DNA from 4 places in the Lysinibacillus sp. FSL K6-4013 genome. Region 1 is predicted to be linked to each of the others. Evidence: a T-box and tRNA genes for the amino acid it is inferred to sense, from the RefSeq annotation. Region 1 holds a T-box; the other regions hold tRNA genes.
The links. The T-box of region 1 lies ahead of MHB39_RS16195 (valine--tRNA ligase). A T-box ahead of a tRNA ligase gene usually reads a tRNA of that ligase, here a tRNA-Val.

Region 1 (3,186 bases):
CGTTTATAATATAGCTATTCATAAAAGAAAGTAGTGAATTGATATGGCAACAGGCACACACACGGTCGAAGTTCCTGTAGGGATTGAGCATGTATGGGATTTCGTTAGTGATATGGAAAAATGGGCAAAGCTTGTCCCAGGTTATAATGCACATGAAATGATTGATGAAAAACACTCCACTTGGACTTTTAAAGGCAATGTTGGCGTTTTGAAAAAAACAGTTGAAGTAGAAATTACAATCTTAGAATGGTTAGCACCATCAAAAGTTACATTCGAATTAAAGGGGCTTTCTGATAACTTCACAGGAAATGGCTATTTCCTCGCAGAAAGTATTGATCCTGAAAATACAAAAATGACAGGATTCTTAGAAGTCGTTGCGGGCGGGTTAGCTGGCCCTGTTTTAAATCCTATTTTCAAACCGATTGTACCAAAAGCAACGCAAATGCTAACAGATCGTGTAGCGAATAAAATTAAATTAGTAAATGTTTAAAGATATGAACATTCATGAAACTGGCATGCTAGAATATTGCTTCTAGCATGCCAGTTTTTTAGTAGTATCTATTTTTAAATGTGTTCAAATGGCAACACCCTAGCATACTCTCCTTTAAATCGTCATATGATGCAAAGGGAGGGATTATTATCGAACACAAAACTTGGAATATGCGCGAAGCATTTTGTTTTCCTGGATATGGCTGCCCAACTGAAATAGCAGCTGTACAAATTAAGCCACAATGGCAGGCAATGCAATTAGAAGATTCTTTGCGACTTATGGGCATCTATCATATCACCGCACACGTTCGCTTTGATTTTCAAGATATGCAAGCATTTGCAGAAAATGAAGATTTAATTACAATTGATGCTCTAGACATCCAAGGAGATACTGGTTATTTTGAGTATGCTGTACCTTTACATGTGGATTTACCAAAGGAATCCGATGTCAAAGATTTAATGGTCAAGGATATTCGCCCTAGTCTAACAAATCAGATGTGTCAGCTTGAGTGGACCGTTACAAGTGTTTTTAATGAATATGAACCTGTTGATGAAAAAGCTGTGTTAGACAATCCGCACCTATCAACACATGCTTTCGAACAAGAGGAAACAATGGCCGTAATCGAAGAAAGTGTTCAAGTGAAACAACCTGCCGCAGTAGCAGCAGCTTCACGCCAAGAGAATTCTACAACAGTTGACCAAAAAGCTGTATTAAGAGAATCCTCAAGCCATATTGTTGTACGTGAATCCAGTACTTGGCATGAAGTGCCTTCTATGATTTGGGATCTAACAGAAGAATATACACCGCTGAAAGTTCGTGTTTCAAATGATATCTTTCAAAAGTAAATAGCAGAGAAGTAGCAGAAGTAATAAGAAGATTAAATCACCTGATGTTGGCACAATAATGACACGGATAAACTGAAAAGCACAAATCGGCACGATAATGGTTCTACAATAAAAACGAACTTGCCGTAGCCAAGGTGGTAAAAGCCAAGGGTTATACTTGCGTCGTCGCATTTGAATTGTCACTTCCTTTTCTATTTACTTTCCTCTTACTAAAAGATGACTAAATCACTTGAAAAATGACACGATCCTGCGGTACAATTAGGAAAATCAAATACAGATGCTATGATAGGGAAGAGTAAATTTTGTCTACATTTTCAGAGAAGAAACGGTAGCTGTGAAGTTTCTATTTGTACGGAATTGAAGGTAGCCCTTGAGCAGCTTTAGTGAACTAATAGTAGTTAAAGCCGGTTAAACACCGTTACCGAATTGAGAGCCAGTAGGGTAGGCTGAGAAAATATGTCATTGAACATTTATCTTAACCACTGCTGGAATTAAAGGTGGTACCGCGAACTAAAACTCCTTCGTCCTTTTAGACGAGAGGAGTTTTTTTATTGGGTAAAAAATGAACAGCATTTCTTTACCTACAGTTTTCAAACAATAGGAGGAGTCAATATGACAGAAAACATTTCAATGCCAACTAAGTATGACCCACAGTCCATTGAAGCTGGTCGCTATGAATGGTGGTTACAAGGGAAGTTTTTCGAGGCGCAGCCTGAAAGTGGGAAAAAGCCCTATTCAATCGTTATTCCACCACCGAACGTAACAGGTAAACTACACCTTGGCCATGCTTGGGATACAACATTACAAGATATCCTCATCCGTATGAAACGCATGCAAGGCTATGATGCCCTTTGGTTGCCAGGTATGGATCATGCAGGTATTGCAACACAGGCAAAAGTAGAAGCAAAGCTGCGTGAGGATAATATTACACGTTATGATTTAGGACGTGAAAAATTCCTTGAAAAAACATGGGAATGGAAAGAAGAGTATGCTGGACATATTCGTGATCAATGGGCAAAGCTTGGTCTTGGATTAGACTATACGCGTGAACGTTTCACGCTAGATAAAGGTCTTTCAGATGCGGTAAAAACCGTTTTTGTTCAGTTATATGAAAAAGGTTTAATTTATCGTGGTGAGCGTATTATCAACTGGGACCCAGCAGCAAAAACAGCATTATCTGATATCGAGGTAATTTATCAGGATGTGCAAGGTGCCTTCTATCATATGAAATATCCATTAGCTGATGGCTCAGGCTATGTAGAAGTTGCTACAACACGTCCTGAAACAATGCTTGGTGACTCTGGGGTAGCTGTTCACCCGAACGATGAGCGTTACCAGCATTTAATTGGTAAAACCGTTATTTTACCGATTGTAGGTCGCGAAATTCCGATTGTTGCTGATGACTACGTTGATATGGAATTTGGTACTGGGGTTGTAAAAATGACACCAGCCCATGATCCGAACGACTTTGAAGTTGGTAATCGTCACAATCTTGAGCGCATTCTAGTAATGAATGAAGACGGCACAATGAATGATCTTGCTGGCAAATATAAAGGAATGGATCGCTTCGAATGCCGCAAGCAAATTGTTGCTGATTTACAAGAAGCAGGAGTGTTAATTCGCATTGAAGAGCATATGCATTCAGTAGGACACTCTGAACGTTCTGGTGCCGTTGTTGAGCCATACCTTTCAGCACAATGGTTCGTTAAAATGCAACCACTTGCTGATGCTTCCCTAGAGCTACAAAAGGACGAAGAAGGGAAAGTAAACTTTGTTCCTGCTCGTTTTGAAAACACATATTCTCGTTGGATGGAGAATATTCGCGATTGGTGTATTTCTCGTCAATTATGG
Region 2 (3,186 bases), 300 kb from region 1:
GTCTTAACCACTTGACCAACGGGCCCATGGCGGAGAAGGAGGGATTTGAACCCTCGCGCCGGTTACCCGACCTACACCCTTAGCAGGGGCGCCTCTTCAGCCTCTTGAGTACTTCCCCAAAATAAAAAATGGCTCCGAAGGCAGGACTCGAACCTGCGACAACCTGATTAACAGTCAGGTGCTACTACCAACTGAGCTACTTCGGAATAATGGTGGGCCTAAATGGACTCGAACCATCGACCTCACGCTTATCAGGCGTGCGCTCTAACCAGCTGAGCTATAGGCCCTTGGAGCGGGTGATGGGAATCGAACCCACGACATCAGCTTGGAAGGCTGAGGTTTTACCATTAAACTACACCCGCATAAATGGTGGGTCAGGACGGAATCGAACCGCCGACACTTAGAGCTTCAATCTAATGCTCTACCAACTGAGCTACTGACCCATTTCGTCCATGCTAAGCTTGCTCACTCTTTTGCTTCTCATGACTTTGATTTTAAAAATGGCGGTCCCGACCGGGATCGAACCGGCGATCTCCTGCGTGACAGGCAGGCATGTTAACCGCTACACCACGGGACCTTTTGGTTGCGGGGGCCGGATTTGAACCAACGACCTTCGGGTTATGAGCCCGACGAGCTACCACTGCTCCACCCCGCGATAATTTTATGCTGTTTCGAGTTTTTAAAGCACCATTTATAAAAATTTAAAACTGGAGGAGGTAGAGGGATTCGAACCCCCGCGCGGTGTTACCCGCCTGTCGGTTTTCAAGACCGATCCCTTCAGCCAGACTTGGGTATACCTCCGTTACAATATATAAATGGTGGACCTTGCAGGACTCGAACCTGCGACCGGACGGTTATGAGCCGTCTGCTCTAACCAACTGAGCTAAAGGTCCTTTAAGATGGCGGCAGAGGGGATCGAACCCCCGACCTTACGGGTATGAACCGTACGCTCTAGCCAGCTGAGCTACGCCGCCAGGATCTTTATACTGGTTAATTTACTTATGGTGGAGCCTAGCGGGATCGAACCGCTGACCTCCTGCGTGCAAGGCAGGCGCTCTCCCAGCTGAGCTAAGGCCCCATAATTTTTGGAAATGGTCGGGAAGACAGGATTCGAACCTGCGACCCCTTGGTCCCAAACCAAGTGCTCTACCAAGCTGAGCTACTTCCCGTTGTTCTTTTGGCGCGCCCGACAGGAGTCGAACCCATAACCTTCTGATCCGTAGTCAGACGCTCTATCCAATTGAGCTACGGGCGCATTTAAAAATGGTGCCGAGGACCGGAATCGAACCGGTACGGTAGTCACCTACCGCAGGATTTTAAGTCCTGTGCGTCTGCCAGTTCCGCCACCCCGGCACATTTGGAGCGGAAGACGAGGTTCGAACTCGCGACCCCCACCTTGGCAAGGTGGTGTTCTACCACTGAACTACTTCCGCATGTGCATAAGTTTTTTATCTGGCAATGAAAATAATGGTGCGGGTGAAGGGAGTCGAACCCCCACGCCTTGCGGCGCTAGATCCTAAGTCTAGTGCGTCTGCCAATTCCGCCACACCCGCTTATTATTATTTCTAAATGGTGAGCCATGAAGGACTCGAACCTTCGACCCTCTGATTAAAAGTCAGATGCTCTACCAACTGAGCTAATGGCTCGAAAAAATGGTGCCGGCTATAGGAATCGAACCCACGACCTACTGATTACAAGTCAGTTGCTCTACCTGCTGAGCTAAACCGGCATATGGTGGAGGATGACGGGCTCGAACCGCCGACCCTCTGCTTGTAAGGCAGATGCTCTCCCAGCTGAGCTAATCCTCCTGGGTGTTATGCCTAGCGACGTCCTACTCTCACAGGGGGAAGCCCCCAACTACCATCGGCGCTAAAGAGCTTAACTTCCGTGTTCGGTATGGGAACGGGTGTGACCTCTTTGCCATCATCACTAGACTTATTCGACCTCCAATACACGGCGTATTACTGCGTCAGCTGCTCTCGTTCAATCAGTCACGTAATAAGTACGCTCCTTCAATCACTTGTTTGCTTCCTTGTACTACTTGCGTCTTGAAGCTCTCTTTTTTTGTTGAAAGAATTGTTCTTTCAAAACTGGATAAACGGTGCATTGAATGCTTCAAACATATTGGTTAAGTCCTCGATCGATTAGTATTCGTCAGCTCCATGTGTCACCACACTTCCACCTCGAACCTATCTACCTCATCGTCTTTGAGGGATCTTACTTACTTGCGTAATGGGAAATCTCATCTTGAGGGGGGCTTCATGCTTAGATGCTTTCAGCACTTATCCCGTCCACACATAGCTACCCAGCGATGCCTTTGGCAAGACAACTGGTACACCAGCGGTGTGTCCATCCCGGTCCTCTCGTACTAAGGACAGCTCCTCTCAAATTTCCTACGCCCACGACGGATAGGGACCGAACTGTCTCACGACGTTCTGAACCCAGCTCGCGTACCGCTTTAATGGGCGAACAGCCCAACCCTTGGGACCGACTACAGCCCCAGGATGCGATGAGCCGACATCGAGGTGCCAAACCTCCCCGTCGATGTGGACTCTTGGGGGAGATAAGCCTGTTATCCCCGGGGTAGCTTTTATCCGTTGAGCGATGGCCCTTCCATGCGGAACCACCGGATCACTAAGCCCGTCTTTCGACCCTGCTCGACTTGTAGGTCTCGCAGTCAAGCTCCCTTGTGCCTTTACACTCTACGAATGATTTCCAACCATTCTGAGGGAACCTTTGGGCGCCTCCGTTACCTTTTAGGAGGCGACCGCCCCAGTCAAACTGTCCGCCTGACACTGTCTCCTGCCCCGCTAAGGGGCATGGGTTAGAATTTCAATACAACCAGGGTAGTATCCCACCGACGCCTCCTTCGAAGCTGGCGCTCCGAGATCTCTGGCTCCTACCTATCCTGTACAAGTTGTACCAAAATTCAATATCAGGCTACAGTAAAGCTCCACGGGGTCTTTCCGTCCTGTCGCGGGTAACCTGCATCTTCACAGGTACTATAATTTCACCGAGTCTCTCGTTGAGACAGTGCCCAGATCGTTACGCCTTTCGTGCGGGTCGGAACTTACCCGACAAGGAATTTCGCTACCTTAGGACCGTTATAGTTACGGCCGCCGTTTACTGGGGCTTCAATTCGCAGCTTCGCTTGCGCTAACCACTCCTCTTAACCTTCCAGCACCG
Region 3 (3,186 bases), 290 kb from region 1:
ACCCGCATAAATGGTGGGTCAGGACGGAATCGAACCGCCGACACTTAGAGCTTCAATCTAATGCTCTACCAACTGAGCTACTGACCCATTTCGTCCATGCTAAGCTTGCTCACTCTTTTGCTTCTCATGACTTTGATTTTAAAAATGGCGGTCCCGACCGGGATCGAACCGGCGATCTCCTGCGTGACAGGCAGGCATGTTAACCGCTACACCACGGGACCTTTTGGTTGCGGGGGCCGGATTTGAACCAACGACCTTCGGGTTATGAGCCCGACGAGCTACCACTGCTCCACCCCGCGATAATTTTATGCTGTTTCGAGTTTTTAAAGCACCATTTATAAAAATTTAAAACTGGAGGAGGTAGAGGGATTCGAACCCCCGCGCGGTGTTACCCGCCTGTCGGTTTTCAAGACCGATCCCTTCAGCCAGACTTGGGTATACCTCCGTTACAATATATAAATGGTGGACCTTGCAGGACTCGAACCTGCGACCGGACGGTTATGAGCCGTCTGCTCTAACCAACTGAGCTAAAGGTCCTTTAAGATGGCGGCAGAGGGGATCGAACCCCCGACCTTACGGGTATGAACCGTACGCTCTAGCCAGCTGAGCTACGCCGCCAGGATCTTTATACTGGTTAATTTACTTATGGTGGAGCCTAGCGGGATCGAACCGCTGACCTCCTGCGTGCAAGGCAGGCGCTCTCCCAGCTGAGCTAAGGCCCCATAATTTTTGGAAATGGTCGGGAAGACAGGATTCGAACCTGCGACCCCTTGGTCCCAAACCAAGTGCTCTACCAAGCTGAGCTACTTCCCGTTGTTCTTTTGGCGCGCCCGACAGGAGTCGAACCCATAACCTTCTGATCCGTAGTCAGACGCTCTATCCAATTGAGCTACGGGCGCATTTAAAAATGGTGCCGAGGACCGGAATCGAACCGGTACGGTAGTCACCTACCGCAGGATTTTAAGTCCTGTGCGTCTGCCAGTTCCGCCACCCCGGCACATTTGGAGCGGAAGACGAGGTTCGAACTCGCGACCCCCACCTTGGCAAGGTGGTGTTCTACCACTGAACTACTTCCGCATGTGCATAAGTTTTTTATCTGGCAATGAAAATAATGGTGCGGGTGAAGGGAGTCGAACCCCCACGCCTTGCGGCGCTAGATCCTAAGTCTAGTGCGTCTGCCAATTCCGCCACACCCGCTTATTATTATTTCTAAATGGTGAGCCATGAAGGACTCGAACCTTCGACCCTCTGATTAAAAGTCAGATGCTCTACCAACTGAGCTAATGGCTCGAAAAAATGGTGCCGGCTATAGGAATCGAACCCACGACCTACTGATTACAAGTCAGTTGCTCTACCTGCTGAGCTAAACCGGCATATGGTGGAGGATGACGGGCTCGAACCGCCGACCCTCTGCTTGTAAGGCAGATGCTCTCCCAGCTGAGCTAATCCTCCTGGGTGTTATGCCTAGCGACGTCCTACTCTCACAGGGGGAAGCCCCCAACTACCATCGGCGCTAAAGAGCTTAACTTCCGTGTTCGGTATGGGAACGGGTGTGACCTCTTTGCCATCATCACTAGACTTTGTTATGTATCTTGTTTTGAAGTTGTTTACCTGTCCTTCAAGACAAGAATTATTGTATAACGTTTTCTAACATTGTGCAATACTTTTTTATAAAAAAAAGAAATTATTACTTTTAAAAGATATTTTTGTTAAGTAAGAGAAAATATTGCCCTGCAAAATATTATAGCAATTGTTGATTCAAAAGAAAACATTTATTTTATTTCACCTATATTCTTAGCTTATAATCTATTTCAAAACAAGTGAAGAATATAGATAATCCTTCACTCGTCCTCTCATTAAATATTTGCAAGCTCTCTTTTTAATTTTGCAATATCATCAAGTGTAGTAGAAGGACCAAAAGATATTCTAAAAAATTGGCGTGCCGCTTCAAAAGAAAAACCCATTGATAGAATGGCCTTTGTTCCAGATTCACTATGAATATCACATGCACTACCTGTAGAGATACAGATTCCCGCCTCATTTAACTTTAAAAGAACATATTGCCCCTCTACTTTCTCCATCATTACCCCACAAATATTAGGTAGTTGCTGTTTACACTCAACGATCTGACATGTTTCAGGTAAGTTATTTTCGAAATAATTTCTTAAAGTTTCATAATGTTGCAATTCATATTGATAGTTTTCAATTGCCGCCGCAAAGGCCACGATTGCAGGAGTATCTAATGTCCCTCCTCTGAGCCCCCTCTCATGTGTCACACCTGGTGTTAATGCAGGTACTCGGATTGCGGGGTTAATATATATGGCCCCACATCCCTTTGGCCCACCTATTTTATGAGCCGAGATGGTAATTGCATCTGCTCCTTTTGGTATAGCTAGTTTGCCAAATGATTGTACACAATCAACATGACAGAAAATATTTGATTTTCTTGCTATCTCTACGATTTTCTCCACGGGCAGGATAGAACCAATTTCAGAATTGACATGTTGAATGGTAATTAAAGCAGTATCTTCACGGATTGCTTGTTGCAATTGCCTCAGATCAACGCAGCCATCCCTCTGCAAAGGTAATTTTGTTACAGTAAAGCCCTTTTTCTCAAGTGTATTCAAAGCTGCGTGCACTGAGGTATGCTCAGCTTGGGATGAAATAATGTGTTTTCCTTTTTTTGAGGCTAGTGCTAACGACAAGATGGCTATTAGATTTCCTTCTGTGCCACTACCCGTAAAAATTACGCCATCACTACGTACACCGAGGGCATGGGCTACAACCTCTCTTGAATGCTGGACAAAATAAAGGGCTTGTCCCCCTAGATCATGCAAGCTTGCACTATTTCCATAATAACGTTGTGCTACCTCTACATATGCCTCAAGAGATTCTCTCATCATTGGTGACGTTGCAGCATAATCCATATAAATCATCATCTTCTTCCTCTCTTGTTCATAGGGTCTTGTTTTCTTTTTTATTTTATGTAAAGATAGGTGTCAAGACAACTGTAAAGAAGGTATAACTATGGATGTAAAGACAGACGTCCTTATAATTGGTAGTGGCATTGCTGCACTTCAAGCTGCTTTACTGCTTGAAGAACATTTTCAAATACAAATTGTTACAAAATCATCTATATATATGAGTAGTTCTTATCGTGCACAAGGTGGTATTGCTGCTGTTATA
Region 4 (3,186 bases), 1.8 Mb from region 1:
TCGAGTGACGCTGCGCCGAAAATGTATCGGGGCTAAACGATTCACCGAAGCTGTGGATTGACATCTACGATGTCAGTGGTAGGAGAGCGTTCTAAGTGCGTTGAAGTCAGACCGGAAGGACTGGTGGAGCGCTTAGAAGTGAGAATGCCGGTATGAGTAGCGAAAGACGGGTGAGAATCCCGTCCACCGTATGACTAAGGTTTCCTGAGGAAGGCTCGTCCGCTCAGGGTTAGTCGGGACCTAAGCCGAGGCCGATAGGCGTAGGCGATGGACAACAGGTTGATATTCCTGTACCACCTCCTCACCGTTTGAGAAATGGGGGGACGCAGTAGGATAGGGTAAGCGCGCCGTTGGTTGTGCGCGTCCAAGCAGTAAGGCGTGTGTGTAGGCAAATCCGCACACTGTAACGTTGAGCTGTGATGGCGAGTCCGTATGGACGAAGTTCCTGATTTCACACTGCCAAGAAAAGCCTCTATCGAGGTGAGAGGTGCCCGTACCGCAAACCGACACAGGTAGTCGAGGAGAGAATCCTAAGGTGTGCGAGAGAACTCTCGTTAAGGAACTCGGCAAAATGACCCCGTAACTTCGGGAGAAGGGGTGCTCTTGAGCGTGCAAGCGCATGAGAGCCGCAGTGAATAGGCCCAGGCGACTGTTTAGCAAAAACACAGGTCTCTGCAAAACCGTAAGGTGACGTATAGGGGCTGACGCCTGCCCGGTGCTGGAAGGTTAAGAGGAGTGGTTAGCGCAAGCGAAGCTGCGAATTGAAGCCCCAGTAAACGGCGGCCGTAACTATAACGGTCCTAAGGTAGCGAAATTCCTTGTCGGGTAAGTTCCGACCCGCACGAAAGGCGTAACGATCTGGGCACTGTCTCAACGAGAGACTCGGTGAAATTATAGTACCTGTGAAGATGCAGGTTACCCGCGACAGGACGGAAAGACCCCGTGGAGCTTTACTGTAGCCTGATATTGAATTTTGGTACAACTTGTACAGGATAGGTAGGAGCCAGAGATCTCGGAGCGCCAGCTTCGAAGGAGGCGTCGGTGGGATACTACCCTGGTTGTATTGAAATTCTAACCCATGCCCCTTAGCGGGGCAGGAGACAGTGTCAGGCGGACAGTTTGACTGGGGCGGTCGCCTCCTAAAAGGTAACGGAGGCGCCCAAAGGTTCCCTCAGAATGGTTGGAAATCATTCGTAGAGTGTAAAGGCACAAGGGAGCTTGACTGCGAGACCTACAAGTCGAGCAGGGTCGAAAGACGGGCTTAGTGATCCGGTGGTTCCGCATGGAAGGGCCATCGCTCAACGGATAAAAGCTACCCCGGGGATAACAGGCTTATCTCCCCCAAGAGTCCACATCGACGGGGAGGTTTGGCACCTCGATGTCGGCTCATCGCATCCTGGGGCTGTAGTCGGTCCCAAGGGTTGGGCTGTTCGCCCATTAAAGCGGTACGCGAGCTGGGTTCAGAACGTCGTGAGACAGTTCGGTCCCTATCCGTCGTGGGCGTAGGAAATTTGAGAGGAGCTGTCCTTAGTACGAGAGGACCGGGATGGACACACCGCTGGTGTACCAGTTGTCTTGCCAAAGGCATCGCTGGGTAGCTATGTGTGGACGGGATAAGTGCTGAAAGCATCTAAGCATGAAGCCCCCCTCAAGATGAGATTTCCCATTACGCAAGTAAGTAAGATCCCTCAAAGACGATGAGGTAGATAGGTTCGAGGTGGAAGTGTGGTGACACATGGAGCTGACGAATACTAATCGATCGAGGACTTAACCAATATGTTTGAAGCATTCAATGTATCGTTTATCTAGTTTTGAAAGAATAAGTCTTTCAGCTGAATAAGTGAAGTGATGATGGCAAAGAGGTCACACCCGTTCCCATACCGAACACGGAAGTTAAGCTCTTTAGCGCCGATGGTAGTTGGGGGCTTCCCCCTGTGAGAGTAGGACGTCGCTTCGCTTATTTTTTGTGGAGGATTAGCTCAGCTGGGAGAGCACCTGCCTTACAAGCAGGGGGTCGGCGGTTCGAGCCCGTCATCCTCCACCATTTTGGTCCCGTGGTGTAGCGGTTAACATGCCTGCCTGTCACGCAGGAGATCGCCGGTTCGATCCCGGTCGGGACCGCCATTATTATTGCCGGTGTAGCTCAGTTGGTAGAGCAACTGACTTGTAATCAGTAGGTCGTGGGTTCGACTCCTATCGCCGGCACCATTCCCTTGGAGGGGTAGCGAAGTGGCTAAACGCGGCGGACTGTAAATCCGCTCCTTAGGGTTCGGCGGTTCGAATCCGTCCCCCTCCACCATTTTAGGGGCATAGTTCAACGGTAGAATAGAGGTCTCCAAAACCTTTGGTGTGGGTTCGATTCCTACTGCCCCTGCCAGGTATTGAGGTACTCGTTCATATACAGCTATTATAAATTTATATAGTGGCGATTGTGGCGAAGTGGTTAACGCATCGGATTGTGGTTCCGACATTCGTGGGTTCGATTCCCATCAGTCGCCCCATTTTAACATTGGGGTATAGCCAAGCGGTAAGGCAACGGATTTTGATTCCGTCATGCCTAGGTTCGAATCCTAGTACCCCAGCCATTTTTTCTTTTTTTATGAGCCATTAGCTCAGTTGGTAGAGCATCTGACTTTTAATCAGAGGGTCGAAGGTTCGAGTCCTTCATGGCTCATCATTTTTTAATTAATATGCGCCCGTAGCTCAATTGGATAGAGCGTCTGACTACGGATCAGAAGGTTATGGGTTCGACTCCTGTCGGGCGCGCCAATAAATTCATGTTTACGGAATGTAGCTCAGCTTGGTAGAGCACTTGGTTTGGGACCAAGGGGTCGTAGGTTCGAATCCTGTCATTCCGACCATCTTTCATGATTAATGGGGCCTTAGCTCAGCTGGGAGAGCGCCTGCCTTGCACGCAGGAGGTCAGCGGTTCGATCCCGCTAGGCTCCACCATTTTAATATTTTTGGAGGTATACCCAAGTCTGGCTGAAGGGATCGGTCTTGAAAACCGACAGGCGGGTAACACCGCGCGGGGGTTCGAATCCCTCTACCTCCTCCATTTTCGGGTCAGTAGCTCAGTTGGTAGAGCATTAGATTGAAGCTCTAAGTGTCGGCGGTTCGATTCCGTCCTGACCCACCATTATTGCGGGTGTAGTTTAATGGTAAAACCTCAGCCTTCCAAGCTGA

Region 2: it has a tRNA-Val gene. The T-box ahead of MHB39_RS16195 (valine--tRNA ligase) is inferred to sense a tRNA for this amino acid. The anticodon was not compared.
Region 3: it has a tRNA-Val gene. The T-box ahead of MHB39_RS16195 (valine--tRNA ligase) is inferred to sense a tRNA for this amino acid. The anticodon was not compared.
Region 4: it has a tRNA-Val gene. The T-box ahead of MHB39_RS16195 (valine--tRNA ligase) is inferred to sense a tRNA for this amino acid. The anticodon was not compared.

What each region holds. Positions count from the first base shown of each region.
Region 1 is NZ_CP152031.1:3,272,212-3,275,397, reverse strand. Features, by position in the region: gene MHB39_RS16205 (SRPBCC family protein) at 44-490, shown strand; gene MHB39_RS16200 (valyl-tRNA synthetase) at 571-1,335, shown strand; T-box leader at 1,609-1,867, shown strand; gene MHB39_RS16195 (valine--tRNA ligase) at 1,948-3,186, shown strand, end outside.
Region 2 is NZ_CP152031.1:3,575,808-3,578,993, forward strand. Features, by position in the region: tRNA gene MHB39_RS17675 (tRNA-Glu) at 1-25, opposite strand, end outside; tRNA gene MHB39_RS17680 (tRNA-Ser) at 28-118, opposite strand; tRNA gene MHB39_RS17685 (tRNA-Asn) at 130-206, opposite strand; tRNA gene MHB39_RS17690 (tRNA-Ile) at 211-287, opposite strand; tRNA gene MHB39_RS17695 (tRNA-Gly) at 289-362, opposite strand; tRNA gene MHB39_RS17700 (tRNA-Phe) at 368-443, opposite strand; tRNA gene MHB39_RS17705 (tRNA-Asp) at 502-577, opposite strand; tRNA gene MHB39_RS17710 (tRNA-Met) at 581-655, opposite strand; tRNA gene MHB39_RS17715 (tRNA-Ser) at 709-801, opposite strand; tRNA gene MHB39_RS17720 (tRNA-Ile) at 817-893, opposite strand; tRNA gene MHB39_RS17725 (tRNA-Met) at 901-974, opposite strand; tRNA gene MHB39_RS17730 (tRNA-Ala) at 1,003-1,078, opposite strand; tRNA gene MHB39_RS17735 (tRNA-Pro) at 1,093-1,169, opposite strand; tRNA gene MHB39_RS17740 (tRNA-Arg) at 1,179-1,255, opposite strand; tRNA gene MHB39_RS17745 (tRNA-Leu) at 1,265-1,353, opposite strand; tRNA gene MHB39_RS17750 (tRNA-Gly) at 1,359-1,433, opposite strand; tRNA gene MHB39_RS17755 (tRNA-Leu) at 1,469-1,553, opposite strand; tRNA gene MHB39_RS17760 (tRNA-Lys) at 1,571-1,646, opposite strand; tRNA gene MHB39_RS17765 (tRNA-Thr) at 1,654-1,729, opposite strand; tRNA gene MHB39_RS17770 (tRNA-Val) at 1,733-1,808, opposite strand; rRNA gene rrf (5S ribosomal RNA) at 1,819-1,934, opposite strand; rRNA gene MHB39_RS17780 (23S ribosomal RNA) at 2,125-3,186, opposite strand, start outside.
Region 3 is NZ_CP152031.1:3,567,027-3,570,212, forward strand. Features, by position in the region: tRNA gene MHB39_RS17560 (tRNA-Gly) at 1-6, opposite strand, end outside; tRNA gene MHB39_RS17565 (tRNA-Phe) at 12-87, opposite strand; tRNA gene MHB39_RS17570 (tRNA-Asp) at 146-221, opposite strand; tRNA gene MHB39_RS17575 (tRNA-Met) at 225-299, opposite strand; tRNA gene MHB39_RS17580 (tRNA-Ser) at 353-445, opposite strand; tRNA gene MHB39_RS17585 (tRNA-Ile) at 461-537, opposite strand; tRNA gene MHB39_RS17590 (tRNA-Met) at 545-618, opposite strand; tRNA gene MHB39_RS17595 (tRNA-Ala) at 647-722, opposite strand; tRNA gene MHB39_RS17600 (tRNA-Pro) at 737-813, opposite strand; tRNA gene MHB39_RS17605 (tRNA-Arg) at 823-899, opposite strand; tRNA gene MHB39_RS17610 (tRNA-Leu) at 909-997, opposite strand; tRNA gene MHB39_RS17615 (tRNA-Gly) at 1,003-1,077, opposite strand; tRNA gene MHB39_RS17620 (tRNA-Leu) at 1,113-1,197, opposite strand; tRNA gene MHB39_RS17625 (tRNA-Lys) at 1,215-1,290, opposite strand; tRNA gene MHB39_RS17630 (tRNA-Thr) at 1,298-1,373, opposite strand; tRNA gene MHB39_RS17635 (tRNA-Val) at 1,377-1,452, opposite strand; rRNA gene rrf (5S ribosomal RNA) at 1,463-1,578, opposite strand; gene MHB39_RS17645 (cysteine desulfurase family protein) at 1,857-2,939, opposite strand; gene nadB (L-aspartate oxidase) at 3,028-3,186, shown strand, end outside.
Region 4 is NZ_CP152031.1:272,561-275,746, forward strand. Features, by position in the region: rRNA gene MHB39_RS01335 (23S ribosomal RNA) at 1-1,775, shown strand, start outside; rRNA gene rrf (5S ribosomal RNA) at 1,842-1,957, shown strand; tRNA gene MHB39_RS01345 (tRNA-Val) at 1,969-2,044, shown strand; tRNA gene MHB39_RS01350 (tRNA-Asp) at 2,049-2,124, shown strand; tRNA gene MHB39_RS01355 (tRNA-Thr) at 2,133-2,208, shown strand; tRNA gene MHB39_RS01360 (tRNA-Tyr) at 2,216-2,299, shown strand; tRNA gene MHB39_RS01365 (tRNA-Trp) at 2,304-2,377, shown strand; tRNA gene MHB39_RS01370 (tRNA-His) at 2,426-2,501, shown strand; tRNA gene MHB39_RS01375 (tRNA-Gln) at 2,511-2,585, shown strand; tRNA gene MHB39_RS01380 (tRNA-Lys) at 2,602-2,674, shown strand; tRNA gene MHB39_RS01385 (tRNA-Arg) at 2,693-2,769, shown strand; tRNA gene MHB39_RS01390 (tRNA-Pro) at 2,785-2,861, shown strand; tRNA gene MHB39_RS01395 (tRNA-Ala) at 2,877-2,952, shown strand; tRNA gene MHB39_RS01400 (tRNA-Ser) at 2,966-3,058, shown strand; tRNA gene MHB39_RS01405 (tRNA-Phe) at 3,064-3,139, shown strand; tRNA gene MHB39_RS01410 (tRNA-Gly) at 3,145-3,186, shown strand, end outside.